3 regions of the Paenarthrobacter aurescens genome follow, and region 3 is predicted to be linked to each of the others. Evidence: riboswitches for the same ligand, from Rfam matches in the RefSeq annotation. Region 3 holds a riboswitch; each other region holds the start of a gene.
The links. Region 3 has a riboswitch for thiamine pyrophosphate ahead of thiC (phosphomethylpyrimidine synthase ThiC). Riboswitches for the same ligand answer to the same signal wherever they lie in the genome.
Positions count from the first base shown of each region.

Region 1 (10,586 bases), 1.3 Mb from region 3:
ACACCCACCACGCGTTCCTGGCCGTCCTTGATGGAGAACCGCTGGCTCTGTTCCAGACCTACGAGCCCTTGCACGATCCTGTGGGCGAGGCCTACCCCGCCCGCGAAGCAGATATCGGCATGCACCTGCTCCTGGCCCCCGCCACCCGGCCCATTCCGCATTTCACTCCGCGGCTGGGCACATCCCTGATCAAATACATGTTCTCCCTGCCCGGCAAGGATCGGATTGTGGTGGAGCCGGATTCCCGCAACGCCAAAGCTCTCCGGCGCCTGGAAGCCACCTGCTTTGAGTTGGGCCCCATCATTCAGCTCGCGGAGAAGGAAGCCCAGTTGGGGTTCCTCACGCGTGCGGGCTTTGACGAGATTCAACAGCAGCAAGCACAGTAGCCAGGCATAGCATGCCGCCGGCACCCCCAATCGGCCGGCGGCACGCTGGCGCCGGGGCACACCGCGCTGCATGAAGCCTTAGCGCCAGACGAAGCTCCAGGTTCCCGCCCCTACGGCCGTCAGCACTGCGCCCGCTGCGATGACCGCTCCGCCCAGGAGCACCCACGCATCCAGCATTGAGTACGTGGATTCACGGGCCCAAGTCCTTTGTCCGCCGCCGAAACCGCGCGCTTCCATGGTCACTGCCAGCCGGGAAGCCCTCCTAACCGCCTGAACCAGGAGACCGAAGCTCTGGCCGAGGGTTGCTTTGATCCGTTGGAACGGGGTTCCCCGGGAACCCACCCCACGGGCGCGTCGGGCCATGCCGATTGTCTGCCATTCCTCAGCCATGAGCCCCACCAGCCTCATCGCAGCGAGGGAGCCCAGCACAAAGCGATGCGGCAGCTTTGCCTTCTGTGCCAAAGCATCAGCCAAGTCGGTGGGATCCGTGCAGGTCATGAGCAGAATCGCGGGCAGGGCGATCGCCAAGCCGCGCAGCATGAAACCCAGCCCCAGCTCAAGGGAACCTTCGCTGATGGACCAGAGTCCGACGTCGAGCACTACAGCCCCGCTGTCCGCCGCAACTATTGCGGTGCTCCAGCCGCCAATGGCTGCCGCGATGATCAGAGGCCACGCGCGCTGCCACAAGAGCCTCAGGGTGAGCCCTGCCAACGGAAAGATCGCAAGTTCGGCAAGGAGCGCCGTGGAAGCCGATACCCAGTCGATGGATAAGGCCAGCACCAGGGAAATCAGGAAGACTGACACGAACTTGGCCAACGGATTGGCCTTGGTCAGGAGTGCATGGTTTCCGCGCAGATTCACAGCGTCCCTCATGCTGCACCCGCTTCCTGATGCGTTGCTTCACCCTGTTGGACCGGGCCCATCTGCAACTCGGTTCCACCCAGAACAGCACTGAACTCCTGGTCGTGGGTCACCGATACCACCGCGGTTCCGGCGTCCAGCAACTCTGAAAGGAACGACGCCAACTCTGCCCAGGTATTGGCATCCTGACCGAACGTGGGCTCGTCCAGGACAAGCACTTTCGGATGGGCCGCGAGGACCGTGGCCACCGAAAGCCGCCGCTTCTCACCACCGGACAAGGTGTACGGGTTGGCATCCACCAGATGTGTCAGCCGCAGGCGCTCCAGCAGTTCGTCCACACGGTCCTCGCCATGGCCCAGATGCTTGGGACCGAACATGAGCTCATCCATGACGTTCCCTGTAACAAACTGGTGCTCAGGTTCCTGAAACACCGTGCCGATTCGGGAGATAAGCTGCTCGGCTTTCCATTTGTACGGGTCAATACCGGCGCCCTCGGAAAGCTCGACGGCGGCACTGACCTTGCCGTCCACCGGTGCCAGAAGGCCGGCCAACGTGAGCGCGAAAGTGGACTTGCCGGCACCGTTCGGCCCCGTGATGGTCAACGCCTGGCCAGCCCTGACCTGTGCCGTGATGCCCGTTTGAACCGGCACCGGCGGGACGGTCTTGAAGCCTTTGCGTCGTGGCTTTTCCCGGGAAACCGCCAGGTCCTGTGCCGCGAGGAGGAGCTGGGCGGAAGGGGGTTCATTCCGGCGTTGCCGGGTTGCCGGGACGTACCCCGGCACCCAGACGCCAGCAGAGATCAGCATGGTGCGGGCTTCTGATAGAACTTGATCCGGCGGCCCGTCCAAGAGGACACCGCCGTTTGCCACGCTGCCCGTTCCCGCCGCATTTGCGGAGCCTGGCTGCAGGACCACGATCCTGTCCACCAGGTCCTTCCACACGGACACGCGGTGTTCCACCACAACCAGTGTGGCGCCGGTCTTATCCAGACACCTGCCAACGGCGTCGCGGACCTCCAATACCCCGGCCGGATCCAGGTTGGCCGTTGGTTCGTCCAGCAGGATCAGCCCGGGTCGCATCGCCAAAATACCTGCCAGCGCAAGGCGCTGCTTCTGGCCACCGGAGAGTGCCGCCGTCGGGTGATCCAACGCCAAACCGCCGCCTGCAGCGGTACGCAACCCTACGTCGTCGAGCGCTTCATGGACGCGCTCCCAGATCTCCTCCCGCGGGACGGCAAGGTTTTCTGCGCCAAAGGCAACATCGTCCCCCACCCTGGACAGGACCACCTGCGTTTCCGGGTCCTGCTGCATCAGCCCGGCGCGGCCTCGCTGCTCACGGGGAGCAACGCCGTCGATCAGCAGGGAGCCGGTCTCATCCGAGTCGTCTTCCTCGTCCCCCAGCACACCCGCGAGGGCATGCAGGAGCGTGGATTTGCCGGCACCGGAAGGACCCAGGAGCAGCACACGTTCCCCCGGTTCAATCCGGAGATCGAGGCCCTGAACGGCAGCCTGGGCCCGGCCGGCATGCCGCCACCCCCAGCCCTCAGCTGTGATGGCAGCAGGCCGCACCGTGCCGCTATGCGTGGCGGACATCAGCTGAAAACGGGCTCCGAAGCGGCCTTACGTGAGGCAAAGGAGCTCAGCACGCCGGTCTTGGCAAGGCCTCGGGTCGCAACCCAGGAGAGCGCGCCGGCGATGATCGCACCGGAAATCGTGGTGAAGGTGATGTACGCCAACTTGTCCACGGCTTCGTAGGCGATGTTCCAGCCCCACGGCAGGAAGGAATCGTTCAAACCGCAGAAGAGGCCTGCGCCGGCGCCCGCGAGGAGCGCTGTGGGCAGGTTGAACTTCCTGTACCGGAAAGCGGCGAAGATCAGCTCGGCGCCCAGGCCCTGCAGAACGCCGGAAATGAGAACCGTGGTGCCGTATTGCGAGCCCATGATGAGTTCGCCCGTGGCTGCCACAGCTTCGCAGAACAAGGCCGCGCCCGGCTTGCGGATGATGAGCATTCCAAGAACAGCGGGGATCATCCAGCCGCCGGCGATCAGGCCGGTGAGCGGCGGATACGTCGCGTTCATGGGGATGGAAACCAAGGCCGCGCCCTGGGACCATGCCCAGAAAATCACGCCGCCCGCAATGGCGATCAAGGCCGCCACAACAATGTCTACAACACGCCAGTTATAACTGGCCTTCTTCACGTTTACCGTGGTCATTTTTCTGCCTCCTGAGGTTACAGGAGGGGAAAGTGCTCCCCGGAACCCGTTGGCCTTCGCCGTCCGGATCCGGACACTCTGAGAAGCTCGACTCCCTTGCGCCGGTACTAACCGGATCAGGTTCGAGGGTCTGCGGCTGTCCGCACTCTCAGCGCCCTCGCGTCTTCTGCATCTCTGCAGAGTCCGACGGCGGCGCTCCCCTGTCGTTATCAAATCTGCCCTGATGGGCTGGTTCAGTTTACACCTGCGGGTGTTGCGGGTGCTGATTGATTGCCGGGGGCCGGTCACAATCGGACGTGCCGGGGGCTGCGGGGTGCGTTGCGAGGCCCACTCTGCGCCCTTCCCCTACGTTTTGGCACGCACACCAGGCCCCACAACGGCTGCGGGGTGCGTTGCGAGGCCCACTCTGCGCCCCAAACCCACGTTTTGGCACGCACACCAGGCCCCACAACGAGAACGGGGTGCGTTGCGAGGCCCACTCTGCGCCCCAAACCCACGTTTTGGCACGCACACCAGGCCCCACAACGAGGACGCGGTGCGTTGCGAGGCCCACTCTGCGCCCTTCCCCTACGTTTTGGCACGCACACCAGGCCCCACAACGAGCACGAGGTGCGTTGCGAGGCCCACTCTGCGCCCTATCCCCGCGTCCTGACACGCACACCAGGCCCCACAACGGGACCTGAGAGAATGAACCAGCAGACTTCACCGCGGCAAAGGGGCACATTTCATGACCGACCTTCCCACTACTGACGGCACTGCGCCCCAACCGCGTTTGGCCGCGAGCGTCATCCTGCTCCGTGATGCGACGGGCGGGCTCGAAGCCTTCGTCCAGCACAGGGTCAGCACCATGGATTTCGCTGCCGGCATGGTGGTCTTCCCCGGCGGACGTGTGGATCCCGCCGATGCTTCCGGGTGGGATTACTCCGAGGAACTGCTCCAACGTCACGCAGCCGACTGGAACCAGAGCTCCATCAGCGCGGAGCCGGCCGAAGCAACCAGAAACGCCGGGACAGTACTCACTGCAGCAATACGCGAGGTTCAGGAGGAGGCCGGCCTGAACATCAAGGCGGAGCAGCTCCGCCCGTGGGCCAACTGGATCACCCCCACAGACATGCCCAAGCGATTCGACACCTACTTTTACGTTGCCAAGCCCTCCCCCGGTGCCGAACCCCAGCATCAAACCACCGAGGCCTGGCAATCACTGTGGATGCCTGTGGCGGAAATTCTTGCAGCGGAAGCGGCCGGCACCCTGAAGCTGATGCCACCCACGTATTACCTGCTCAAGGAAATCGCCGGGTTCCGAACAGTGGACCAAGTGTGGTCTGCCGATCACCAGGTTGTTCCGGTACTGGCTCCGGTTGGTTCAATGGCCGCTTTCCTCAAGGAACGGGAAAACCGCCGCTGACACTTGGGAGGGGCCGCAGACGGCTAGGCTGGGGGCATGAACCTCTTCTTCAAGCTGATCGGTGCCGGAGTGAGCCTCGGAGCAGGCTTCGTGGGCACCAAACTCGTGAACAAAGGCTGGGAAAAGGCCACCGGCAACAAGCCACCCCTGGGTAATGACGACATGGAGGCCAGCCTGCGTTCGGCCTTGACCTTTGCGTTGATCTCCGCCTTCGTCAGCACGCTCATCCAGGTTCTGGCGAGCCGGGGCACGCAACGTGCCATCGCGCGCTTCGCCAAAAGCCACGACATCGTCTAGGCCTACTTAAGACAACAGCGACGAGGTCATCCTCCCGGGTGACCTCGTCGCTGTGTTGACTCGTCAGTTAGTTGCTGTTCCCGGGTTCCTGGCCGGCAGCAGCCCTTTGGACCACGGCCTCCAGTTCATCCTTGGTGAGCTTTTCGCGGTGACCATGCTTGGTTCTGTATGCAGAGCGGCCCACCATGTGGGCGGACACGGGGGCCGTGAGGAGCTGGAAAATCCACGCCACCAGCAGAACCGGCCACACCCACCAGGTCCGCATCTGGAGTCCGATTGCAGCCAGCATGAGGAACAGCCCCAGGACCTGCGGTTTAGTGGCTGCGTGCATGCGGCTCATGAGGTCCGGGAATCTCAGCAGTCCGATGGCGGCGCCAAGGGACATCAGGGCTCCCACTATGAGGAACACAGCGGTGACAACATCGATCACGGCGTCAAGGCCGGTGGCTTCAGGACTCATTGCTCTGTTCCCTCCGCTCGGCCACGAATCGGGCAACCGTCACCGAGCCGATAAACCCGATGACGGCCAGCGCTACCAGCAGCATCAGGTTGTTAAGGTGCTTGTTCATGGCCATGTCGATTGCCAGAGCAGCACCGAGGATTGCCAGCAAGACATCCGATGCCAGAACGCGGTCAAGGAGCGACGGACCGATGGCGATTCGGATGATCGCACCCGCGGCGGCGAGGCTGAGGATCACGGCGGTAACCACCAGGATTACTTCTTTCACAGCGCTGCCCCTTCCAGCCCGGGCCGTTGCTCAGCTTTGAGAGCCTCGACTTCTTCACGCGTGCCCATAATGCGGATCAGTCCTGCTTCAATGGCTTGGGTTTCCTGACGGATCTTGTCAATATCCGCCTCTTCGTAAATGTTCAGGGCGTGCAGGTACAACGTGGACGTGGAGCGGTCCACCTCCACCACCAAGGACCCCGGGATCAGCGAGATCACGTGGCCGGTAGCGGTGACCATGAGATCGGAATGACTCCGCAACGGAACGGCGACGACGGCGCTGCGAACCTTGGGGCCCTTGGCTACAGCCAGGTACAGCACCAGGAAGCTCGCTGCCACTACTTTGGCCAGGAACATCAGCGCGAAGGGTATGGCGCGCAGGACGTTGAACCTGCCGCTGAGCTCTACGGGCGGAAGGTAGAAGAACTTAGCCACCAAGACGGCAATCAGGGCACCGAACAGGAGGTTGCCCGGGCTGAAGTCCCGCCACAGCGCACCCCACACAATGACCAACCAAATGAGCAGCGGCAGTTCGGTGCGGAATGAGATCGGTTTACGGCTCATTTGGCATCACCGGTCCGCGCATCTTCCGTTGCAGGTTGATCCTGTTGTTTCTCCTCGGGCTGTGCCACTGGCGGCACAACAACGGAATCTCCCAGGACCGAGTGAATGAAAGCGGAACGGTCCAACATGATTTCGGCCGAGCCGTCAGCAACCTTGAACAGTGGGCCAGCGAACACCGTCAGTGCAACGCCGAACACCACCAGTCCAGCCGTGGATCCGACCATGGTCCGGGGAAGTACTCCTACGTTCCCGGGAGTTTTCAGTACGGGGTCCGGATACTCGGCGTCTTCGGGCTTGCGCCAGAAGGCCCTGTTCCAAACCCGGGCGATAGCCAGCAGGGTCAGCAGGCTGGTCACAACGCCACCTACAACAAGTGTTATTGCCAGCGGAGTGCCCAGCTCCACACCTGCTTGCAGCAGCCCAAGTTTGCCAAGGAAACCGGAGAACGGTGGAATGCCCGCCAGGTTCATCGCGGGAACAAAGAACAGCAATGCCAGCAACGGCGAGAGCTTGGCCAAACCGCCCAAACGGTCAATGGAGGAGCTTCCACCACGCCGCTCTATGAGGCCGGTAACCAGGAACAGGCTGGTTTGGACGGTGATGTGGTGGGCAACGTAGAAGACTGCGGCGCCCAGACCAGCTACGGAGCTCATGGCCAGTCCAAACACCATGTAGCCGATGTGGCTTACCAAGGTAAAGGACAGGAGACGTTTGATGTCGCTCTGGGCCAAGGCGCCCAGAATTCCCACAATCATGGTCAGTAGCGCCACCACCATCAGCGGGACGTTGAGAGTGTCCCCCGGGAAGAGGAGCGTTTCTGTGCGGACCAGGGCGTAGACGCCCACTTTGGTCAGCAAGCCGGCGAACACGGCGGTCACTGGAGCGGGGGCGGTGGGATACGAGTCCGGAAGCCAGAAGGACAAGGGGAACACGGCGGCCTTGATCCCGAACGCTACCAACAGCATCACGTGCAGAAGGTTCTGGGTGCCTTGATCCAGTTCAGCCAACTTGATGGCCAGGTCCGCCATGGTGATGGTTCCGGTGGCCCCGTAGATCATGGCAATCGCTATGAGGAACAGCACTGAGGAGACCACGGAAACCACCACGTAGGTGACTCCGGCACGGATCCGTGGCCCCGTTCCGCCGAGCGTCATCAACACGTAGCTCGCGGTCAGCAGGATTTCGAAACCGACGTAGAGGTTGAAAAGGTCGCCGGTCAAGAACGCGTTGGAGACACCCGCGACCAGGATCAGGTAGGTGGGGTGGAAGATCGAGACAGGGGCTTCCTGGTCGCCGTCGGCCATACCCTGCCCGGTTGCGTAGATCAACACCGCAAGGCTCACCACGGTGGAGACCACCAGCATGAGCGAGGAGAACTGGTCCACCACAAGGACCACACCCCACGGCGGCAACCAGCCGCCCAAAGTGACCGAGGTGGTCCCTCCGTCCCAAACGGAGACCAGGAGCAGGCATTCGAGCAGGAGGGTTGCACTGAGAATGACAATGCTGACCACCCGTTGGGCGCTGTGGTGGCGGATCAGCAGGAACGCCAGGGCAGCGCCCAGGATTGGCAGGAGGACAGCTAGCGGCGACAGGTTTGCGAGGTTCACGCGCTGCCTCCTTCCCGGGTTGGTGCCGTGTTGGGGGTCTCTGTGGCATCGGGTTTATCGCGATCCGCCGGGCTTGCCGGGGTGACTGCGAATTCCGAGGTTTCCAGCGGAACAATGGCGTCGTCTTCGGCATCGAAGCTCGGGGTCTTGGCCACGCGTACGTCTTCGAGGTCATCCTGGATCTCGTCCTGGCGGGCCAGGACCCACGTGCGGTAGATGATCCCCAGCATGAAGGCCGTCACCGCGAAGGAAATGACGATCGACGTCAGGATCAGCGCCTGGGGCAGGGGATCGTTGTAGGTCTCCGGGTCCGTTTCCTTGCTGAACAGCGGTGCCAGGCCGGCATAACCTCCGGTGCTCAGGATCAAGATGTTGGTGGCGTTGGCCAGCAACATCAAACCCAACAACACACGCGTCAAGCTGCGTTCAAGGATCAGGTAGATGCCGCAGGCGTACAGGACGCCCATGACGATCAACAAGGTCAGGTTGATGCTCATGAGTTACCCTTCCCGAGCGCAGCGGACTCGGCGGCTTCGTGGGCAAGTTCCGGATGCTCGGCGGCATCTTCCTCCGCAAGCGGGGCGCCCTTACCTTCAAAGTGCTCGTCAATTTCGGCACCGAGACTGCGGAGGACGTCCAGCGCCAACCCCACCACCACGATGTACACACCGATGTCGAAAATGGTGGACGTGACAAACTTGACGTCGCCAAAGACGGGCAGCCAGAACTCGATGATCGCGCTTTGGAATACCTGACCGCCAAGGAAGAGCGGAACCACTCCTGACGCCGCCGCCGTTGCAAGCCCGGTCCCCAGCAGCGTGCCCGCACTGATGGTGGCTGCCTCGCTCAACTCGAAGCGGCCTCCGGCAAGATAGCGAATGGTAAGGGCCAGGCCGGCAGTGAGGCCTCCTGCGAATCCCCCACCTGGCAGGTTATGGCCGGCCAGGAGGAGGTAGATGGAGAAGACGATCATCGAGTGGAAGATCAGCCTGGTCACCACTTCGAAAATGATGGAGCGGCGCTCGGGCGCGAGTGTTCGTCCGGCCACCAGCCACGCGTCACGGGTGACGTCAGTGAACTTTTTGGCAACAGCCAGCGTGGCGCCGTCGTGCGAATCGCGGTCGACGCCGGTGCGGCGCCCCACGCTGCCTTCCGGCACAGCCTCCGAAGTCTTGATGCGATCGCCGCGGCTGCGGACGAATATCAAGCTGGCGACACCCGTGGCCGCAATGGCCAGCACGGAAATCTCGCCAAAGGTATCCCAGGCGCGGATATCCACGAGGGTCACGTTGACCACGTTCAGACCACCGCCGCCTTCATAGGCCAAGCGGGGGAAATCAAGGGAAATGGGAGTGGCTACGCGTGCGCCCATGGCGTAGATCGCCACAAAGATCATGGTGATACCGAACGCCGCCCCGATGATCACCCGGATCACCCTGAGCCGACCTCCGGTCCTGTCCCTGAGCTCTGCGGGCAGACTGCGCATGGCCAGCACAAACGCCACCAGCACAATGGTTTCCACCAGCATCTGGGTGAGGGCAAGATCCGGCGCACCCTGCAGAGCGAACATCAGGGCAATGCCATAGCCGGTGACGGACACCATCAGAACGGCGAGGAAACGCTTGTTGGCACGGACTGCGGCCAAGGCACCCACCACGATTCCGGCTCCAGCCACCAACTGCAACGGGGAGTTCGGGTCAATGACGTAGATACCGTCCGGCAGTGGCTTGTTGGCCATGATCAAGGCGGTCGCCGGCACAGCGAACGCGACCGTCAGAATGACTGCCAGGTAGAAGTACAGCGAACCACGCTGGGTGCGGCCCGTGACCCAAACCGCTACATCGTCCAAGGCGCCGATGGTGTTCTGGTAGGCGCGGTCGCCGTCCACCCAGTCAGGGACCAAGCTTTGGGCCCGGGAGACGAGGTTGCGTCCATAGAACATCGCAGCGCCGGCCGCAAAAGTTATTGCTGTCAGCCCCAGCGCAGGGGTGATGCCGTGCCACAAAGCCAGGTGTCCGGCGTCGACGGCGTCCGGGCCGTCAGCGAACAGCGCCGCGTAAGGCTGGATCCAGGTGTCGACGGGAACCGGCCATACGCCGTAGGCGATGGTCAGCAGGCTCAGGATGGCCGGGGCGGCAAGGAAGGCAGGCTTGATGGGTTTGAAAGGTGTGGGTTCCACGCCCGGCTTCACGGCAAACGCGCCCCACATGAAGCGAGCGCTGTAGGCGAAAGTGAGGATGGAACCGATGACAAGCCCGATCAGGATCCAGATGCCCCAGGCCGGAGCGTGATCGCCGGTGCCGTAGTGGACAAAAGCTTCGAAGACCGACTCCTTGGCCACAAATCCTGCCAGTGGCGGCACGCCTGCCATGGACGCTGCGGCAATACCGGCCACCACTCCGAGGGCCCGGGATGAACGGAAGACTCCGGACAGCTTGCGGATGTCGCGTGTACCGGATTGGTGGTCGATGATCCCCACCACCAGGAACAGTGCCGCCTTGAACAAGCCGTGGGCGAGCAGCAG
Region 1 is NZ_CP157456.1:3,789,907-3,800,492, forward strand. It holds gene ABI796_RS17595 (GNAT family N-acetyltransferase) at 1-386, shown strand, start outside; gene ABI796_RS17600 (energy-coupling factor transporter transmembrane protein EcfT) at 465-1,259, opposite strand; gene ABI796_RS17605 (ABC transporter ATP-binding protein) at 1,256-2,839, opposite strand; gene ABI796_RS17610 (ECF transporter S component) at 2,839-3,459, opposite strand; TPP riboswitch at 3,535-3,671, opposite strand; gene ABI796_RS17615 (NUDIX hydrolase) at 4,187-4,864, shown strand; gene ABI796_RS17620 (DUF4235 domain-containing protein) at 4,901-5,161, shown strand; gene mnhG (monovalent cation/H(+) antiporter subunit G) at 5,229-5,621, opposite strand; gene ABI796_RS17630 (monovalent cation/H+ antiporter complex subunit F) at 5,611-5,889, opposite strand; gene ABI796_RS17635 (Na+/H+ antiporter subunit E) at 5,886-6,452, opposite strand; gene ABI796_RS17640 (Na+/H+ antiporter subunit D) at 6,449-8,062, opposite strand; gene ABI796_RS17645 (Na(+)/H(+) antiporter subunit C) at 8,059-8,559, opposite strand; gene ABI796_RS17650 (Na+/H+ antiporter subunit A) at 8,556-10,586, opposite strand, start outside.
Region 1: it holds a riboswitch for thiamine pyrophosphate, as region 3 does, so the genes downstream of both, ABI796_RS17610 (ECF transporter S component) here and thiC (phosphomethylpyrimidine synthase ThiC) in region 3, are expected to answer to the same signal.

Region 2 (10,586 bases), 350 kb from region 3:
TTTCGTCTTCAACGCACTGGTAGTTGATCACGTGGGTGACGTCATCGACGTCGATGCCGCGGGCTGCGACGTCGGTGGCCACCAGCACATCAACCTTGTTGTTGCGGAAGGCGCGAAGGGCTTGCTCGCGGGCGCCCTGGCCGAGGTCGCCGTGAATGGCCGCGGCCGCGAAACCGCGGTCAACGAGTTCCTCGGCAACCTTGGCAGCGGTGCGCTTGGTCTTGGTGAAGATGATGGTGCGTCCCCGGCCGCGTGCCTGCAGGATGCGGGCAACCACCTCGGTCTTGTCCATGCTGTGCGCGCGGTAGATGAGCTGGCGGATATCCCGCTTGGTGAGGCCTTCATCATTGGGGTCAGCAGCCCTGATGTGGGTGGGCTGGGTCATGTAGCGGCGTGCCATCGCAATGACCGGGCCGGGCATTGTTGCGGAGAACAGGAGAGTCTGCCGAACGGCCGGGGTGCCGGCAATCAGGGTCTCGACGTCGGGGAGGAAGCCGAGGTCCAGCATTTCGTCCGCTTCGTCAAGGATGACCATCTTGACGTTCTTGAGGCTCAGGTGCTTTTGCTTGTAAAGATCGATGAGACGGCCCGGAGTACCAACTACGATCTCGACGCCCTTCTGCAGGGCATCAATCTGGGGTTCATAGGCGCGGCCACCGTAGATCGTGGCGATGCGGGCATTGCGCTTGCGTGAAGCGGCCTGGAGATCGTTGGCTACCTGCACGGCCAGCTCGCGGGTGGGAACGATCACCAATGCCTGGGGCGCACCGGGAACTGCGAGCTTTGCGTAGCCGGGATCGTCCCGACCGGCAACGCGCTGCAGTGCGGGGATGCCGAAGCCCAGTGTTTTTCCGGTACCCGTTTTGGCCTGGCCAATGATGTCGTGGCCGCTCAGGGCCACAGGCAAGGTCATGGCCTGGATGGGGAAGGGGTGCGTGATTCCGGCGTCAGCCAAGGACTCAACAATGTCCGCACGGACGTTGAAGTCAGCGAACGACTTTTCTTCGATCTCGTGGGGCGTCTCATCCGAGATGATCGTTTCCTCGGGTTCGATTGATTCTGTTCCGGTGGAGTCCGTCAGGACTTCGTGGGTATGCAATTCACTCACAGGGAGTTTCCTTATTCATTTGGGCATTGGCGCTGCATGCTCAACGGCGGCGGCATAGCCGTACCGGAGCACGAACGGGCGCGCAAGCAAGTCCAGTGGAAGCCGATCGCGGGCTATCTAAGTACTGGCACTGGTGACCAGTTGGTACATCTCAAGATCGCGTAGGGGCGGGCTTGTTGAGTTCAAAAATTAACTGAATCAACGACCGGGCATCCATTACTACATGCCCAGTCTATCCTCTGGGGGCCGGAAAGCCGGGATCGCCGCATGAACGGCCGTCAGGGAAGCAGCTCAAACCTGATCTCGCGGCTGGCGATATCGGCCTTGAGCAGCCGCACCCTGACTGTGGTTCCGGATTCCATGTCTCCATCGCACCGGGCCGTGACAGCTGGATCTGCTATCTGGATGACGCCATAGGGGCCGTTGCCGTTTCCGTTGCCGTTTCCCCTGGAGTTCCCATTGGAGGGTTTGGACCCTGAGATGACAACAGCGTCAAATTCCTGGCCGATGTGGTTGGCCACGAGGGCTGCTTCCACAGTGTCCAGCGCCGCACGCTCGAGGCGCCCGGCCAACTGATCCGAGGAGGCCATGATCTCCGGCAGCGACGGGAGGGCCTCGCGGGCCCACTGCGGGATTTCCTGGCCGTTGCTGAGTGCTTCGCAGATCACCAGGACAAAGCGATCCACCAGGCGGCGGAGGGGTGCGGTGGTGTGGGCGTACGGAGCCCCGATGGCTGCCTGGATGACCTCTGCAGGTACCTCGCCGTCAAACGGGGTGTAGCCGGCGCCCCGGAACAACATACCTGCTGAGTGCAGGATGGCCAGTTGCCTGGGTTCCGTTGCGTCCAAGGTCCTCAGGTACTCGCCGTAGGGGACGTTACCGTCCCATGGTTTGCCGAGTGCGGAAGTTTGGCGCTTGAAATGGAGCAGTGACCGGTCATCCGGCGCGGGCATGGTGCGCAGAATGCCCACCTTCCCGTCAAGCATCATCTGCGCAGCTGCCATGCCGGTCATCAGGGAAATTTGTGCATTCCAGTCCTCAACCGGGAGGGACGGGGCGGCAGCGATCCTGTATCCGCCGCCGTCGGTCGCTTGGACAATTTCCTGCTCAGGCATGTTCAGGCTTGCTCCGCCACGTTGCCGCTCCAGTTCAACGCGCTTGAGTCCCAATTCCTTGAGGAGCTGAAGAACGGTTGGGGCAGTGCCGTCATCAATCTGCTGTTGTGCGCCTTTGTAGCTCAACTTGGCAGTGCTGCGGACGGCGGCGCGGGAAACGGTGACTGCCTGCACTTCGCCTGCGGCATCAACATCGAAGTCCCACACAAAAGCACTGCAGTCCTGGTTGGCCAGGAGGCTTCCGGCATTCTCGCTGATGACCTCAGGGTGCAACGGAATCCGCCCATCCGGGGCGTAGAAGGTTTGCCCGCGTTCACGCGTCTCGTTGTCCAAGGCGCCACCGGGAGCCACGAAGGAAGGGACATCGGCGATCGCGTACAGGACCTTGTAGCCATCGCCGGCGCGATCAATGAACAAGGCCTGGTCCAAGTCAGTGGATGTGGCCGGATCTATGGTCACGAACGGTATGTTGCGCAGGTCATGACCCGGCAGGGCAAGGGCCTCCACGGCGAGCCGTGCTTCTTCCACCGCTTCGGCAGGGTACTCGCCGGGCAGTTCCAGCTCCGTTCGGAGGGCCGCAAGGGCCGCCGCGAGCTGGTCCGAGGAGTCGTCTACGTTGGGCGCTATCCGATGATGTGACACGAAAATCAGGTTAGCCCCAAATGTGTCCGTAGTCTTGGACGCCGGACGAAAGAACCCGCCGTCCCAGGCAGGGGCGGCGGGCTCTGACCTGCGATAGTGGCGCAGGTCCGGATAGGTTTGTGGCCGGAGAACCTCCGGTGGGCTACTGCCCGGCTGCGGGTGTCAGGGTGAAGGTTGCTGCTTCTTCACCGTAGACATCTGCGATCACAACGGTGGTGGGGCCGTTCTTGATGTCGAACGCGATCACTCCCTGCTTGGCTTCCCCCGAGGCAACAGTCCCCATGGGCAGACTGCCCAGGCCTTCCTCGAGGAACAAAAGTTCTCCCTGTTTGCCGTCGGCATCGTAGGCCTCAAAGTTGGTTGGTGCTGCGAAGCTGGTCCCGGTCACGGTCTCCCAGGACACCTCCAGGACAAGGAAGCCCCCGTTGGCGGGTTTCATGTAGGACATTGAGGGGATCTCCTGGGTGTACAGGGAATCAATGACGCCCACCTTCACCGTGGTGCCCTCATCAACAGTTACCGTGAAGGTGTTTGCTTCGCTGGCAGTTCCTGAGGACGGGATCAGGGGGCCTTGGGAGGCCGAGGGGAGCGGTGCGACCGGCGAGGTTCCGGCCTGCTGGACTGCGGCAGCAACAAGGCTCAAAGACAGCACCGTGGACACGATTCCAGCGATCAGGCCGGCGAACCAGACCACGATGGTGATGATCCAGGCCTTCTTTTTGTTCTCCGGGTAGCCAGCTAGGGGACGGCCTTGCTTGTCCCGGGCGTTACCGGTCAAAGTGATGATGAGGTCCACGATTGACCAGATGCCGAAGCCTCCAGCAGTGAGCAGCTTCGCGATTCCTGTACCGATCTTGCCCAAGTAGAAACGGTCCACACCGAATCCACCCAGGAGCAGTGCCAGAATCCAGGTGGTCATGAAGGACTTGGCCGGAATTTCCCCGCCCGGGATCCCATACGGGCTGGTTCCGGGGCCCGGCTGGTAGCTTGCCTGGGCTCCACCCTGGAATTGGCCGTTATGGCTGTAAGGCGCCGCGGGGACCTGCGGAACTGATGACCCGGCGTCGTCTTGTGGCACGGGTGGGTAACTCGGGTGACTCATGGGAATCCTTCAAGGAATTGGGTGCGAAAAAGGAGGACATCCGGCGTGCAGGGCACGCGGCAGTCAACTCACTTCGAGTCAGCCTAATAGCAATAGCGCTGGACGCAGGAACTCAACCCCCCGGTAACGTCACGGCCGGCCGGGGATAGGCTGGGTACATGGGCACTTCCTTGGACGCCGCAACCTCCGCCGGGCAACTCTCCGCGGAGTTGCTCGGCGCCATGGCTTACGGGGAACTATCTGCTTTTGGGCGGCTTTCCCTCGATTCCCGTGAAGCACCTACGCTTCATGACAGGTCTGTGCTGGCAAAAATAGCCGTGGGAGCATATGGCAACTTTGCCCTCCTCAGCGATCGGTTGTGGGAGATCGGGGTTGACCCCGAGCACGCCATGCTGCCGTTCCAACGCTCCTTTGACCATTTCCACGAGCGCACCAAACCGGGGGACTGGTTCGAATCGGTCATGAAGGCCTATGTGATCGACACCGTGTCCTCGGACTTCTACAGGGCTGTGTCCATGTTCCTCGACTCAACAACCCAGCACTTTGTTGAACGCGTGGCTTCCCCCGATCAAGCCACAGAAGTGCTTCGCGTCCTGCTGAACAGGGCCTTGGCCGATGACCCTCGCCTGGCCTCGCGTCTCGCCCTATGGGGGCGGCGCCTGGTGGGAGAGGCCTTGACGCAGGCCCAGCGCGTCGGTGTGGAACATCCCGTCCTCGGCCCGGCGCTGAAGAACACCCCGGATGCGCGTGCCGCGGTCAAAACGCTGACGGCGGAACTTGCTGCCAAGCACGCCCGCCGCATGACGGGCCTTGGCCTCACCGCTTAGCTGCCTGCTGCCCCCTCACAGCGCTCTCTGGTGTCCTGTTACACGGCGTCCAGCGCCTGCAGCAGCGACTTCGCTGCCGCCGTCGGGTCCGTTGCCTCAGTGATGGCGCGGACCACAACAATCCTGCCGGCGCCGGCCGCGACTACTTCTTCCACGTTGTTGTGGTCGATGCCCCCAATGGCGAACCACGGCAGCGTCACTTCGTGATCCGCTCGCTTCTGTGCTTCTGCGGCATATGTGACCAAGCCGGTACCAACAGCAGCCCGGCCGGGTTTGGTAGGTGTTGCCCACACGGGACCCACACAGAAATAATCCAGTCCCAGAGGACCTTGGGCGGTGGCCAGCGCCGCGTCAATCTGTTCCGGCGTGTGGGTGGACAAGCCGATTCCGGTGACGTTCGGCAGGAGCGTCCGGGCGGCCGTCAATGGCAGGTCCTTCTGGCCGATGTGGAACACAGGAGCCCCGGAAATACTGGCAACATCGGCACGGTCGTTAACGGCCCACAGCTTCCCGTGCCGCTGCGCGACGCTCCGCAGGACGGCCAATATTTCCAGTTCCTCAGCAGCTTCCAACGTCTTGTCCCGGAGTTGAATGATGTCCACCCCACCCTCAAAAGCGGCATCCACAAAATCTTCAAAATCGCCCTGCCGTTTACGGGCATCGGTGCACAGGTAGAGGCGGGCGGCGGCAAGAGCGTCAGGCTGGGTCATGGAAACCAGAGTAGTTCCTCTAAACTGGGCACGTACTGCGGGAGCCGCGACGATCGTCATATGACCGTCCGGCTGAGAGGGCTTCAGAGCCGACCGCTTGACCTGATCCGGCTAGTACCGGCGTAGGGAAGGAAACGAATGGCAGATTCCCGCCATACCCACCTCCAGGCAGACGTTGCCGTGATCGGCGCCGGCATCATAGGCCACGGCATTGCCCACGAAGCCAGGCGGCAAGGCCGTTCAGTAGTACTGATCGATCCTGAGCCGGCCTCGGGCGCAACGTTCGCTGCGGCAGGAATGCTTGCCCCCGTCAGCGAACTGCATTATCAGGAGGAAGAACTCCTGGAGTTGATGCTCGAGTCTTCCCGGCTTTGGCCCGCCTTCGTGAAGGGACTATCCACACAGGGAGGGGACAGCGGATACCGCACGACGCCCACCCTCGCCGTGGGTGCTGATGCCGCCGATCGCAGGGCGCTCGCAGACCTGAGGGCAGTGCAACTTGCGGCCGGTTTAGGCATTGAGCCGCTCACCCTGCGGGATGCGAGGCAACGCGAACCGCTTCTCAGCCCGCAGATTTCCTGCGCTTTGGACATCCCCGCAGACCACCAGGTAGATCCGCGAAAACTCGCGGCATGCATCGCCAGTGGATTGTCCTCGCACGGACCCGAAGACCCTTCCTGGGTAGCCGGAGCCGATGCTGGATACGCAGTTTCTTCCCCTGCACGCAGTCTGCTGTGGGACCGGGGGCGCGTCACTGGAGTTCAGCTTGAGTCCGGTGCCACGGTCACGGCCCGGGAGACCGTGGTGGCCAACGGGCTGGGAGCCCCGCATCTGTCCGGACTGCCTGATGGATTGAACCTTCCGGTGAGACCTGTCTATGGCGACATTCTCCGGCTTCGCGTTCCTGCGCACCTGCGGCCGCTGGTCTCCTCCACCATCCGGGGGATGGTTCGGGGAGTGCCGGTCTACATCGTGCCCCGGGACGATGGCACTGTGGTGATTGGCGCGACACAACGTGAGGACGGATTGTCAGCGCCATCCAACGCTGTTTCTGCAGGTGGCGTCTACCAGCTGCTCAGGGATGCCCAGGTTCTGGTGCCCGCCGTGGCCGAGTTGGAACTCCTGGAGGCAACTGCCCGGGCCCGCCCCGGGACCCCGGACAACGCACCCCTCCTGGGCAGGGTTACAAGTGACACAGGAGAGGTTGCCGGCCTGATCGTTGCCACGGGCTTCTTCCGCCACGGAGTGCTGCTGACACCAGTGGCCGCCAAAATCGCGGGGGATCTCCTCAACGGTTCCACGGACCCGCGTTGGGCGCCCTTCCGCCCCGATCGTTTCACCAACACCGCTTCCCTTCCCGCACTGCCCACACCATCAGCATCAACCCCCACCAAGGAATCCGCATGAACATCAAACTCAACGGAACCGATCATGCAGTCTCCGATGACGCCTCCGTCAGCACTCTCGTCACCTCCATCACCGGCCGCGCCCTGGACCCAAGCGGACAGGCGGCCGACGGCGGGAAGCTGGGTGTCGCCGTCGCACGTAACTCCGAGGTGGTGCCGCGCAGCCAATGGGCCGCAACAGCGCTCGCCGACGGAGACGAACTCGAACTCGTAACAGCAGTCCAAGGAGGCTGAACCATGACAACATCAAACGTTGACGTTCGCACCACCGACGTTCCCGCCACCGGGCTGGGCAGAGACGCCCTGGTGATCGATGGCGTGGAGCTCGGATCCCGCCTCATCATGGGCACCGGCGGTGCGCCGAGCCTGGATGGCTTGGGGGCTGCCCTTCTTGCCTCCGGGACGGAACTCACCACGGTGGCGATGCGCCGCTACTCGCCGGCCGAAACGGGATCCTTGTTCCAGCTCCTGGTGGACCACAACATCCGTGTGCTGCCCAACACCGCTGGTTGTTTTACCGCCAAGGATGCCGTGATGACTGCTGAGTTGGCCCGGGAAGCCCTGGAGACCGATTGGGTGAAGCTGGAAGTGATCGCCGATGAACAGACGCTCCTTCCTGACGCCGTGGAACTTGTGGAAGCAACCGAGCAACTGGTCAATCGCGGATTCAAGGTATTCGCCTATACCAACGACGACCCCGTCCTGGCGCTCAGGCTGGAGAACCTGGGGGCCACGGCAGTGATGCCCTTGGGCTCGCCCATCGGAACCGGACTTGGCATCCTGAACCCGCACAACATTGAGCTGATCGTGTCACGGGCCTCCGTGCCGGTTGTTCTCGACGCCGGGATCGGGACCGCCTCGGATGCCGCCTTGGCCATGGAGCTGGGCTGCGATGCTGTCCTCCTCGCCACCGCGGTAACCCGTGCTCAGAACCCTGTGCAAATGGGTGAGGCCTTCAAACACGCCGTGGTGGCCGGTAGGCTGGCAAAGCAGGCAGGCCGGATCCCACGGCGGGAACATGCGCTGGCGTCCTCGGCGATGGAGGGCCGGGCAGAGTTCCTCTAACGGCGCGTTCCAAAGCAATGAAGGAGCAGTCATGGCAGATCAGATGACGGAGACAGCCATTCAGGCTGCCCTCGGAGACCTTCCCGACTGGAAGCACCAGGATGGCCTGGTGACGGTCTATAAAACTCCGACGTCGGCCGGGGCACTGGCGCTCATTGCCGCGATCGGCCGGATCGCCGAGGAACAACAACACCATCCTGACTTGGAGTGGCGCTACAACAGGGTTTTCCTCCGCTACGTAACCCACGACGCCGGCGGACACGTGACTCAGCGTGACGTCGCCGCGGCCAAGGCTGTGAGCGGGGCAGCAGCAGAGACAGGTGCAGTTGCCCAGCCCGGGAGGTATCCGGCGTCATAAAGTGGCTTAAAAGCAGGGACCGTCACCCAAAAGTGACGGTCCCTGACATTTGCGGTCTTAGAGCCGCAGCGCCTTGGTAAGGGCCGCAGTATCATGCCTGGTGCGTGTCCGGCCCAGGAAAACCACCACACCGGCGGCAGCTGCCGTTCCCAGGACAATGGGTAAAACCCACGGAATCCACGTGGCGCCAGGCTGGTAACCCAAGCCGGCGCTGATGAATGCGATCCAACTCAGGGTTCCCACAGCCGCAGAGACGCCGGCCGGTAAGGCGATCCCGTATTTGCTGTGCCGCTTGTCGTTGGCCCACACGATGAAACCGGTGGCAATAGTGGCCAAAACCACCACGACGAGAGAAAGCATCAAAACTCCTTAGCGGACAACGGGTGGAAGGGAATGCCTTAGAGGGCGCCGAAACCTACGCGGCGAACTTCCTCAGCGCCAATCTCAACATAGCCCAGCACGTTGCCGGGAACGATCACCTGGCGACCCTTCTCATCAGTGAGGCGCAGCTCGGAGCCATTGGTAACGGCCTCGGCCACAATCTTGGCAACGGCGTCAGCATCCAAGGAGGATTCGAGCACGATCTCACGGCCAACGTTCTGAATGCCGATCTTTACTTCCACAGCAAGGCCTCCAAGCCAATCAAGTTGTAAGTCAGTCCTCTATTTGTAGCCTAGGACTCTTTGGGGAATCGACTGATTCCGCGCCAAGCTAAACGATAGATCAGATCACTGGCCACATCGAGGTCCAGATTTCCGTCCGTTTCAAGCCAGTACCTGGCGCTGACCTGCGCCATTCCGGCCAGGCCACGCCCCAGGAGCTGTGCCTCGAGCGGGGGAAGCTTGGTGTCCTCGGCAATAACGTGGGCCACGGCGTCGGCAAAGGTCTTGTTGAACGTCTCCAACCGCGAACTGACATCGGGATCGTTGATCAGGTCCGATTCAAACACCAGGCGATGGGCTTGGTCGTCGTCGGCAATGAACCTGTAATAGGCGCGCATAACGGCTTTGACGCGTTCCTTGTTATCCGTGGTGGAGTTCAAGGCGTTGAGCATCAGCTGTGTCAGGGCTGCCAAATGACTGTCCAGGAGCGCCATGTAGAGCTCCCGCTTGGACGGGAAGTGCTGATAAAGCACCGGCTTGCTCACATGCGCGGCTTCAGCGATTTCGTCCATGGCCGCCCCATGGAAGCCGTTGGAGACGAAAACTTCCAGTGCCGCATTCAGCAACTGTGCCCTGCGTTCGTCGCGCGGCAACCTTGGTGAACGCGTTGTACCTGCCCGTTCCTGCTTGGCCGGTGCCCCATCGTTTGCCCGTGTGCCGTCAGCCACAGTCTGCCGCCTTTCCTTTGCAGTTATGACTACTCTACCGGGGGGTAATATGACCCGGCGGTATCTGCGGGCATACATTGGGGTATGGCCTCAATTGTTGCTGCCCACACCGCTGCGCCCGCTGTCCTGCCGCCCCTTGTTGAACCGGCAGCCGAACTTACGCCCACCGAGGTGGAACGGTATTCCCGGCACCTCATCATTCCTGAAATCGGCGCCCTGGGCCAACGCAGGCTTAAGAATGCCAAAGTACTGGTCATCGGCGCCGGCGGCTTGGGTTCCCCGGCACTGCTTTACCTGGCCGCCGCCGGCGTGGGCACCTTGGGGATAGTGGATGATGACGCGGTGGATCTGAGCAACCTGCAGAGGCAGGTCATCCATGGCGTGAAGGACGTGGGCACCCCCAAGATCGAATCCGCGCGCAAGGCCATTGCTGAACTCAACCCCCTGGTCAACGTTGTCCTGCACCATGTCCGGCTTGACTCTTCCAACGCGCTGGAATTGTTTGCGCAATATGACCTCATCCTGGACGGCGCGGACAACTTCGCCACCCGGTATCTGGTGAACGACGCCGCTGCCATCCTCGGCAAACCCTACGTCTGGGGATCCATCTTCCGCTTTGATGGCCAAGTGAGCGTCTTCTGGGGCGAGCACGGGCCAACGTACAGGGATCTTTACCCTGAGGCGCCTCCTGCCGGCTCTGTACCGTCCTGTGGCGAGGGCGGGGTGTTCGGCATGCTGTGCGCAGCGGTTGGATCGCTCATGGTCACCGAGGCCGTTAAGCTGATCACCGGCGTCGGGCGTTCATTGCTGGGCCGTGTGGCGCTCTTTGATGCTTTGGGCGGGAGCTGGCGCGAAATCAAGGTCTCCAAGGATCCGGAGGCCCAACCCATCACGGAACTGACCGATTATGAAGCCTTCTGCGG
Region 2 is NZ_CP157456.1:2,820,671-2,831,256, reverse strand. It holds gene ABI796_RS13050 (DEAD/DEAH box helicase) at 1-1,108, opposite strand, end outside; gene ABI796_RS13045 (RNB domain-containing ribonuclease) at 1,387-2,865, opposite strand; gene ABI796_RS13040 (TM2 domain-containing protein) at 3,008-3,967, opposite strand; gene ABI796_RS13035 (ferritin-like fold-containing protein) at 4,126-4,794, shown strand; gene thiE (thiamine phosphate synthase) at 4,833-5,504, opposite strand; TPP riboswitch at 5,532-5,650, shown strand; gene thiO (glycine oxidase ThiO) at 5,643-6,911, shown strand; gene thiS (sulfur carrier protein ThiS) at 6,908-7,144, shown strand; gene ABI796_RS13015 (thiazole synthase) at 7,148-7,975, shown strand; gene ABI796_RS13010 (4a-hydroxytetrahydrobiopterin dehydratase) at 8,007-8,333, shown strand; gene ABI796_RS13005 (hypothetical protein) at 8,391-8,693, opposite strand; gene ABI796_RS13000 (DUF3107 domain-containing protein) at 8,732-8,956, opposite strand; gene ABI796_RS12995 (TetR/AcrR family transcriptional regulator) at 9,007-9,741, opposite strand; gene moeB (molybdopterin-synthase adenylyltransferase MoeB) at 9,748-10,586, shown strand, end outside.
Region 2: it holds a riboswitch for thiamine pyrophosphate, as region 3 does, so the genes downstream of both, thiO (glycine oxidase ThiO) here and thiC (phosphomethylpyrimidine synthase ThiC) in region 3, are expected to answer to the same signal.

Region 3 (10,586 bases):
CGAGGTCCTCCTGGTGAACACGCACCTCGAGGGATTCCCCGCGGCGATTGTTCTTGGCACTGACCTTGACATCCTCAGGGCTGTCAACGATCCCACGGACCAAGTGCTCGAGCGCTTCTGCCAGCAACTTACTCAGCCTCGGTGGTCTCTGCTTCAGCCTCGGCCGGAGCTTCGGCTTCGTCCTTCTTGGCCTTCTTGGTGATGGCTTCCGGGATGATAACGGAACCCTTCTCCGGGGCTACGAAGGCTTCCTTCGGAGCTTTGGTCTTCAGGGTGCCTTCCTGGCCCGGCAGGCCCTTGAACTTCTGCCAGTCACCGGTGATCTTGAGGATCGCGGCAACCTGCTCGGTGGGCTGGGCACCAACTGAAAGCCAGTACTGGGCGCGCTCGGAAGCGACCTCGATGTACGACGGCTCTTCGGTGGGGTGGTACTTGCCGATCTCTTCAATGGCACGGCCATCGCGCTTGGCGCGGGCATCCATGACGACGATGCGGTAGTACGGTGCGCGCATCTTACCGAAGCGCTTAAGGCGAATCTTTACGGCCACTTTTGTGGTCACTCCTGTTTCTGAAACGAGGTTGAACCCGACGTTCTGCACCCGTGGGGCGGGCCATACTTGACGGTTCTAAGGACAAGACACGAGCACGGAGAGAGGGGCCGCACCGATCGAGTACCTGTCTATTGTGCCAGATGCCCGGAGTAAATACGACTTCGGCTGCGTGGGGCGGCGTGTTCTTCCCCACTCCCCCGGTTACTGCTGCGTCTCTGCAGTACTCTGCGCCTTAGTTGGACCAGACATAGAGCCCTGCACGGTCAGCCTTCTCAACGTCCGTTGCAAGGGCAGCGAGCTGCTGGACGTATTGGCGCGATTGCGCAGCGTTGAAAGGCATATCATCCTGCGCAGCCCAGGCGGCGGCGACGTCGTCCAGAACGTTGGCGTCACCTTCGCTTTCGTAGGTCAGAAGCTCGGCAAGAGCCCGCACCATGGCTTCCGGGACCCCAAGGAGTGCATCGCTGGTGACATCCACCAAGGCAAGTTCGTAGTCAGCGCCTGCGGCATGGACTGCCTGGCCGGCCAGATCGCCCAACTGCTCAACCTCGAAGTCGGTGATGCCGTCAATCCGCACGGCCGGGCCGGTGACATCGGCACCCTTCTCCAAGGCCGCGGCCCGCTTGAGTGCTTCATCGTGGGTGGCTACAAAAATTTCGGCAAAGCCCATGGAAAGTACTCTCATTCCTTCGTGCTGACGGGGCGGCGACGCGAAAATCCGAGTGGTTCCGCGCCGTCTCCCTCCAGCCTAGTGCAGCACAACGGGCGCACAGGCAATTCGGCGGACAAGGCCTAGCGGACGGCAACCCGCAGTTTGTTCCGCCAAGGATCCTCAAAGTGAAGCTCGGCTCCGGTGTGATGATTTGGCACACCGGCAACCTTGAGACGATCAGCCAGCGCTGCCACGTGGTCACTTCCCGGCACCTCAATGAGCACCTCGCCCAGGCCAAGAGTGTCTTTTCGCGGACCTGCCCCACGGCTGTTCCAGACGTTCATGGCCATGTGATGGTGATAGCCGCCAGCGGAAACGAACAGTGCCTGCCCGTGCCAGCCTGCGGTGCGCTCGAAGCCGAGCGTTTGGACGTAGAACTTCTGCGCAGTCTCCACATCACCCACTTGCAGGTGGACATGCCCGATCCCGGCGGCGGCTTCGTGCTGCCCTGTCACGGCAGCTTCACTCAGGTGCTGCTGGAGAAAGCGCTGCGGTGGCAATGCCACATTGTCCATCACCACGTTTTTGCCGTCCCACTGCCAAAGCTCACGCGGCTTGTCATAGTAGAGCTCAATGCCGTTGCCTTCGGGGTCTGTGAAGTAGAAGGCTTCACTGACCAGGTGGTCGGCGCTCCCCGCAAAAGCGCGGGGTTCATACTCTGCGGCAGTGGCAATGGTGGCGGCCAATGAAGGCTGGTCCTCGAACAGGATGGCCGTGTGAAACAAGCCGGCCTCGCCCCGCCCTGGAATCTGCAGTCCCGCCGCCGGAGCAAGGTGAACCACCGGCTTGCCGACTCGCCCCAGATACAGCCCACCATCCTGCTCGGCAACCACCTTCAGGCCCAGGGCGCGCTGGTAGTAGTCGCTCATGACCTTCATGTCGCCAACCTTGAGCATGACGGTGCCCATGGTGAGTTCGGCAGGCAGAAGATCCTGACTGGTTGAAATGGTCATGTGAAGCTCCCGGTTCTGAGGTGGCCGCGAATCGGCATCCTTCTACCTTTATAAATTACTTGAAGCTTCAATTTATTCCTAACGGACGACATGTCCTCCAAGGACTATGTGTTTAAGGTCAGTGACCGTGGCCAGGCGGCGTCGAGGGTCGTCACTGCACAACACGACGTCGGCCCGGGCGCCCTCGCTGATGCCCTCGGCTCCCAACCATGCCCGGGCACCCCACGCGGCGGCCTCCAGGACAGCGGCAGGCGGCAGGCCGGCGTCGTGCAGTTCCATCATTTCGTCCGCAATCCTGCCGTGTTTAATGACGCTTCCCGCGTCGGTCCCCGCATAGATGGTGACCCCGGCCTCGAACGCCTCCCCCACGCGCTCATGACGACGATTCCAGAGCCGGAGCATGTGATCCGCGTACTGCGGAAACTTCGGCGCTGCCTGCGCGGCTATGTCCGGGAAGGTGGCGATGTTGACAAGTGTGGGAACTATTGGGACTGACTGCTCCACCAAACGGGGCAGATGCCTGGGCAGGAGGCCGGTGGCGTGCTCAATACAATCAATGTTGGCATCGAGCATGTGATCGATGGTGTCCTCGGCGAAGCAATGAGCCGTAACCCTGGCACCTTCATCATGCGCGGCCGCGATGGCGTCCCTCACGGTCTTTGCCGGAAACGATGCGGCGAGGTCTCCGACGCCACGATCTATCCAGTCGCCCACCAGTTTTACCCAGCCATCACCGTCCCGGGCTTCCTTTCGGACGGTCTCCACCAGCTGCTCCGGTTCAATCTCGTGGCCCAGACCGCGGAGGTAGCGCCGGCTCCTGGCAATATGCCGGCCTGAACGGATGAGTCGGGGCAGATCAGACCGCTGTTGGACCCAGCGCGTGTCGCTGGGCGATCCGCAATCGCGGATCAGCAGCGTTCCGGCGTCGCGGTCCGCTTGGGCCTGAGCCAGGGTGGTTTGCTCATCAACCGCTCCGCCTGCCCCTAGTCCGATGTGGCAGTGAGCATCCACCAAACCAGGCAGAACCCACCCCTCCAACACAACGTCCGGCATGACCGTGGGGCGCTGGAAGGTCAGAACTCCATCCACGGACCACATCCCCTGGCGCTCCTCGGTCGCCGAGACGAGCACAGGTCCAATGAATTCGATGATGTCGGCCATGGTAAAAGCGTAGCGGGGCAGCGCGACACAGCCCGCTGCCGGCATGTGACTGGGCCGCTGTTCAGAGCTGTGGTAGCTTCGTCTACGACCACACGGGGGCCCCTGCAGGGGCTGAGATCGGACTGATGCAGTCTGCGACCGTTGAACCTGTCCGGGTAATGCCGGCGAAGGAAGTGAGTATTCCCTTGAGCACCACAGAAACACAGCACAGCCCTGCCCAAAACGGGACGAACGCGGCCCAAAACGGGAAGAACGCGGGCCAAAATCAGGCCGTCACGCAGTCGTTGAAGTCCCACTCGCTGGCCTGGTTGGAAGATCCCGAGCATGGCATTCGGGTTCCCGTTACGGAGATCGCGTTGGAGTCTTCTCCCAATGGTCTAGCCAACCCGCCTCTACAGGTTTACCGGACAGCCGGCCCGGGCAGCGATCCCGTGGTGGGTCTGGAGCCGTTCCGTACCCCATGGATTGAAGCCCGTGCAGACACTGAGGCGTATTCGGGGCGCGAACGGAACCTGCTCGATGACGGTAAATCCGCAGTTCGGCGAGGAGCAGCTTCAGCGGAGTGGAAAGGCGCGCAGCCGGTGCCGCGCCGCGCCGTCGACGGTAAGACCGTCACGCAAATGCACTACGCGAAACAAGGCATCGTGACACCGGAGATGCAGTTCGTGGCATTGAGGGAGGGCTGCGATGTTGAACTTGTCCGCAGCGAAGTCGCCGCGGGAAGGGCGATTATCCCGAACAACATCAACCACCCCGAATCAGAGCCGATGATCATCGGCAAGGCATTCCTGGTCAAGATCAACGCGAACATCGGCAACTCGGCAGTCACCAGTTCAATAGCCGAAGAAGTGGACAAACTGCAGTGGGCGGCGCAGTGGGGTGCTGACACAGTGATGGATCTCTCCACGGGAGATGACATCCACACCACGCGTGAGTGGATCATCCGCAACTCGCCCGTTCCCATCGGAACAGTCCCCATATACCAGGCGCTGGAGAAGGTGAACGGCGAAGCCAACCAGCTGACGTGGGAGATCTTCCGCGATACCGTGATCGAACAATGCGAGCAGGGCGTGGACTACATGACCATCCATGCAGGCGTTCTGCTCAGGTACGTGCCGTTGACCGCCAACAGGGTCACGGGAATCGTATCCCGCGGCGGTTCCATCATGGCCGGTTGGTGCCTTGCTCACCACCAGGAGAACTTCCTCTACACACACTTTGACGAGCTGTGCGAAATCTTTGCCCAGTACGATGTCGCGTTCTCCTTGGGCGACGGGCTGCGTCCTGGTTCCGTTGCGGACGCCAACGACGCCGCGCAGTTTGCCGAGTTGGATACGCTCGCGGAGTTGACACAGCGGGCGTGGGAATTCGACGTCCAGGTCATGGTGGAAGGCCCCGGCCACATTCCGTTCCATCTTGTGCGGGAGAATGTTGAGCGCCAGCAGGAACTGTGCAAGGGTGCGCCGTTCTACACCTTGGGTCCGCTGGTTACTGACGTCGCGCCTGGCTATGACCACATCACCTCGGCCATCGGTGCTACGGAGATTGCACGCTACGGTACGGCGATGCTCTGTTACGTGACCCCTAAGGAGCACTTGGGTCTCCCCAACAAGGACGACGTCAAGACTGGCGTCATCACGTACAAAATCGCGGCGCACGCGGCTGACCTCGCCAAGGGGCACCCGGGAGCTCACGAACGTGATGATGCGCTGTCCAAGGCGCGGTTCGAGTTCCGCTGGAGGGACCAGTTCGCTTTGTCCCTGGACCCTGTCACCGCAGAAGCGTTCCACGACGAGACACTGCCGGCAGAACCCGCAAAAACCGCCCATTTCTGCTCCATGTGCGGACCTAAGTTCTGTTCGATGCGCATCAGCCAGGACATCCGCGACGAATACGGTTCGGCAGACTCCCAGGCTGCAATCGCAGGAATGTATAACGGGATGCGCGAGAAGAGCCAGGAGTTCCTGGCCTCAGGGGGAAAGGTGTACCTGCCCGAGCTTCAGGTCCCCGCAAACCAGGGCAGCAGTTCAGGAGGCCTGAACTGACATCGCCCGGCCAACATCGGCGATGAACGAACGAATAGCTTGATCGCCGTCAACGGAATCCTGGGGCCGGTGTCCGCCCGCTGCCACGCGGCGGAGGGCACCGGTTTCCTGGAGGTAGCCCGCAATTTCCTCGTAGAGGGGTTCCCACCCGCCGGTGAGGACCAGGGTGGGGACCCCTGGAACAATCTGGAGCGGCGCCTCCCATGGCGGTGCCTGGAGCCGGAGCCTACGGGCGGAACGCCGGGCTTCGGCGGTGTCCAGCCCACCCGTTTCAGCAGAGAACGCCCGGCGGAAATATTCACGCTGGTAATCGGCGTCGTTGAGTTGCGTGCGGGCGTCGAACAACGGTTCCATGAGGGCCCGGTGGGAAGCCGTGGCCGGGAGCTCAGCCGTCAGGGACAAACAGGCGGGCTCCACCAACGTGAGCGAATGCACCAGCTCGGGGCGTTCGATGGCAGCCAGCATGGCCGAAATTGCACCTTGTTCATGGGCAACGACGTGACCTCCACCGGAGTCGGCCAAGGCATTGATCACTATGGCAACGTCCGCCGCCACATTGGATTCCGTTGGTTCGGCGACGGCGTCAAAGCCGTGCCGCCGAAGGAAGAGGGCGTCATAAGCAAGGGCCATGCCATGCTGCTTCGGCCAGGCCGCAGCACCGAAACTGCCCAGGCCGTGGACGAAAACTACGCGCTGCTTATGCATTGATTCAGCCTATTCCACGGCTCTGACATCCTAAGGAGCCGGGAGGCCCGGCTCCTTAGGACGCAATATTTACTTTCCGAGGAACTTGTCAAAGCCCTTGGGAAGATTCAGCGATGACGGATCGAAGTCTGCTGCACCCTGACCAAAAGCCGCTCCGGTAGGGGCTGCCGAGGCAGCGTTTGCCCGCTTGGCTTCGGCATCACGCAGCTCCTGGGCTGCCTTGGCAGGGTTGCCTGAGCGAGCCTTCTTCTTCGGGGCGTTCTTCCCGTTCTTGCGTCCACCGCCGGGGCCTCCGAGCCCAGGCATCCCGGGCATACCCGGCATGCCGCCGCCCTGTGCGAGCTTCTTCATCATCTTCTGCGCTTGGGCAAACCGCTCCAGCAGGCCATTGACCTCGGACACATGCACGCCGGAACCCTTGGCAATACGGGCGCGGCGTGAGCCATTGATGATCTTGGGGGCAACGCGCTCGTGCGGAGTCATGGAGCGGACGATTGCCTCGACGCGGTCGATCTCTTTTTCGTCGAAGTTCTCCAGCTGCTGGCGGATGTTTTGCGCACCCGGCATCATCATGAGCATCTTCTTCATGGAGCCCATGTTGCGGATCTGCTGCATCTGGGCGAGGAAGTCGTCCAGGGTGAAGTCTTCCTGGTCAGCGAATTTCTTCGCCATCCGGGCAGCTTCGTCCTTGTCCCATGCCTTCTCAGCCTGTTCGATCAGGGTGAGGACGTCACCCATGTCCAGGATGCGCGAAGCCATGCGGTCCGGGTGGAAGAGCTCGAAGTCGTCAAGGCCTTCACCGGTAGAGGCAAACATCACCGGCTTACCAGTGACGGACGCCACCGAAAGCGCGGCACCGCCGCGGGCATCGCCGTCGAGCTTGGAAAGCACAATGCCTGTGAAGTTGACGCCCTCATCGAATGCCATGGCCGTGTTGACGGCGTCCTGACCGATCATGGAGTCAATGACAAACAGGACTTCGTTGGGAATGATCGCCTGACGGATACGGCGGGCCTGATCCATCATCTCGGCGTCAACGCCAAGGCGACCGGCGGTGTCAACAATCACGACGTCGTGCAGCTTCTGACGTGCTTCCTCCACACCAGCCTTGGCTACGGCCACGGGGTCACCGGCAGGGTGCTCCAGCTCTGACGTGGCGCCGGGGTGCGGAGCAAACACGGGAACGCCCGCACGCTGTCCCACAACCTGGAGCTGGGTCACTGCGTTGGGGCGCTGAAGATCACAGGCCACCAGCATGGGGCTGTGGCCCTGGGATTTGAGCCACTTGGACAACTTGCCGGCAAGGGTGGTCTTACCGGCACCCTGGAGGCCGGCAAGCATGATGATGGTGGGGCCCGTCTTGGCCAAGCGGATGCGACGGGTTTCGCCACCGAGGATCTCCTTGAGTTCCTCGTTGACGATCTTCACGATCTGTTGGCTCGGGTTCAGTGCCCCCGAGACTTCGGCGCCCAAGGCGCGTTCGCGGATGCGGCCGGTGAACTCGCGGACCACGGATACTGCAACGTCCGCATCCAGCAAGGCACGGCGAATCTCACGAACGGTGGCATCGACATCAGCCTCGGTGAGGCGGCCTTTGCCACGGAGGTTCTTGAAGGTTGCTGTCAACCGGTCAGAGAGTGAATTGAACACGCGCCGTGCACTTCTTTCGATGGTCTACGAATGGCGGCCAATGCGGCACGCCATAGTCCTGATCATTCTTGCCCCGGCAAATATGCCTCAGCCAACAAATCTGATTCGACTACGGGACTCGACTATCTAGGGTACCAAGTCGCACCTGCAAGATGGCATGCTGGCACAGTGACCAGTAAAACAACTGTAAAAACGTTGCTCATCCTCGGCGCGTCCGGGGACCTGACAGGCAGGCTGCTCCTGCCCGGACTGGCAGGGCTCCTGGCTTCCGGACGGGCCCCGGGCCTTCGTCTGGTGGGGGCCGGTTCTGACCCGTGGTCCCCCGAACAGTGGCAGGACCGGGTCAACACGGCCTTCGCTGCAGCATCGAACGCATCCGAGGCAACAGGCCGCGCCGATCTGGCCGCCGTGGCATCAACCACTGAATACCATCAGGTGGACGTCACCGCTGACGGCCCTTTGGCCGAGCTGCTGAGCCGACTGGAGGGGCCAGTGGCCATCTACTTCGCTTTGCCTCCCCACGTCAGCCAGAAGGCCTGCGAAGTGCTTCACCGGGACCAGCTGCCCCCAGGAACCCGGCTGGTGATGGAAAAGCCCTTCGGCTCGGGAACCGAATCCGCCCACGAGCTCAACAAGACACTCGCGGCACTGGTGCCCGAGGACCGCATCCACCGCGTGGATCACTTCCTGGGTAAAGCCACGGTGTTGAACATCCTGGGACTTCGTTTCGCCAACACGTTCCTGGAACCGGTGTGGAACCGGGACCACATTGAAAAAGTGGAAGTCATCTTTGATGAGGACCTGGCCCTTGAGGGCAGGGCACGGTACTACGACACCGCGGGTGCCCTTCGCGATATGGTCCAGAGCCATCTCCTGCACATCATGGCCTTCCTTGCGGTGGACGCCCCGGCCACCGTTGAGGAACGGGACCTGCGCGACGCCGTTGCAACAGTTCTGCGGGCCAGCAGCATCAAGGCCCCGTACGCCCACTCCACACGCCGCGCCCGCTACACGGCAGGAACCCTCGGCGAACGAACGGTACCGGATTACGTTGCCGAAGAAGGCGTAGATCCCTCCCGAAACACCGAAACCCTGGCAGAGGTCCGCGTGGAGATAGATAACTGGCGGTGGAAGGGTGTTCCGTTCATCCTTCGCTCCGGAAAGGCCATGGGACGCCGGCGCAAGGAAGCTGTGATTACCTTCCGCCCCGTCCCCCACCTGCCCAAGGGATTTTCCGGTGTGGACTCCCCCAACCAGCTGCGGATCGGATTCGGCCCGGACGTCCTGGAACTCGACGTCGACGTCAACGGCCCCGGGGACATCTTCAGCCTGGACCGCGCAAGTCTGGTGGCCCAGCTCAACGCAGCCGGCATGCTCCCCTATGGTGAAGTACTCGAAGGCATCCTGAACGGTGATCCTTTGCTGTCCGTTCGGGGTGATACTGCCGAGGACTGCTGGCGGATCATTGAGCCCGTCCTCCGGGCTTGGGAATCCGGCGACGTCCCGCTGGAAGAGTACGACGCCGGCACCGCAGGCCCGGCGGGTTGGCCCACCGCCGTCGTGGACTAAAGCCAGAGCAAACAGCGCAAGCGGGCCGGGTACCTTTCAGTGGTACCCGGCCCGCTTCTTGTTGAGCATGGGACTTAGATTGCGGCTGCGCCGCGCTCTCCGGTCCTGACCCTTACTGCTTCATAGACATCCACGGTCCACACCTTGCCGTCACCGGCGCGGCCTGTGTTTGAGCTGGCGATGAGGACATCAAGGATGTCATCTGCCTGCTCGTCCGTGGCGAGGACCTCAATGCGGATCTTCGGGAGCAGGTCCACGTTGTATTCCGCTCCGCGGTACACCTCGGTATAGCCTCGCTGGCGGCCGTAGCCACTTGCCGCGCTGACCGTCAGGCCCTGGACCCCGTATGATTCGAGGCCTTCCCGGACTGCTTCAAGCTTTTCGGGACGGACGATCGCTGTGATGAGCTTCATGCCTGGACACTCTCCTTGCCTTCTGCGGGGGTCTTGGCTGCAGCGGGATCGGACTTGCCTGTCACTGCGTTATGCAGGGGCTGGAAGCTGCCACCGTGGCCGTTGACGCCGAACTCGTAAGCTGTCTCAGCGTGGAGACTGAGGTCGACACCAACGTTTTCCTGCTCGGTGGAGACCCTGAAGCCCATGGTCTTGTGGATGGCAAAGGCAATGATGGCCGTCATGATCGCCGAGAAAGCGATCGCGATACCGGCTGCTGCGAGCTGTGCCCACATCTGGGTCCAGCCGCCGCCGTAGAAGAGGCCGCCGCCCACTCCATCAGTGGACTTGGCGATGAAGCCCAGTGCCACCGTGCCAATGATGCCGGAGACGAGGTGGACGCCAACAACGTCCAGGGAGTCATCAAAGCCCCAACGGAACTTCAGGCCTACTGCCAGGGCAGAGGCGACACCGGCAACTACGCCCAGGCCCAGGGCACCAATGGGGTCTACGTTTGCGCAGGCCGGGGTGATGGCCACCAAACCGGCAACCACACCGGATGCTGCGCCGAGGGAGGTCGGGTGTCCGTCGCGGATGCGTTCGGTGATGAGCCAGCCGATCATAGCTGCTGCAGGGGCTGCGAGGGTGTTGATCCAGATCAGGCCGGCCTGTTCTGCAGTGGTAGCCGCGCCACCGTTGAAGCCGAACCAGCCGAACCAGAGGATTGCAGCGCCGAGCATCACGAAGGGAATGTTGTGGGGGCGGTGGTTCGGGTCCTTGCCGAAGCCGCGGCGGTTGCCGATGATGAGGACCAGGACCAACGCTGCAACACCTGCGTTGATGTGGAC
Region 3 is NZ_CP157456.1:2,470,714-2,481,299, forward strand. It holds gene ABI796_RS11470 (RNA-binding protein) at 1-127, opposite strand, end outside; gene rpsP (30S ribosomal protein S16) at 129-548, opposite strand; gene ABI796_RS11480 (hypothetical protein) at 784-1,221, opposite strand; gene ABI796_RS11485 (VOC family protein) at 1,344-2,216, opposite strand; gene ABI796_RS11490 (amidohydrolase family protein) at 2,295-3,377, opposite strand; TPP riboswitch at 3,460-3,567, shown strand; gene thiC (phosphomethylpyrimidine synthase ThiC) at 3,563-5,422, shown strand; gene ABI796_RS11500 (alpha/beta fold hydrolase) at 5,405-6,127, opposite strand; gene ffh (signal recognition particle protein) at 6,197-7,777, opposite strand; gene ABI796_RS11510 (glucose-6-phosphate dehydrogenase) at 7,808-9,346, shown strand; gene ABI796_RS11515 (P-II family nitrogen regulator) at 9,421-9,759, opposite strand; gene ABI796_RS11520 (ammonium transporter) at 9,756-10,586, opposite strand, start outside.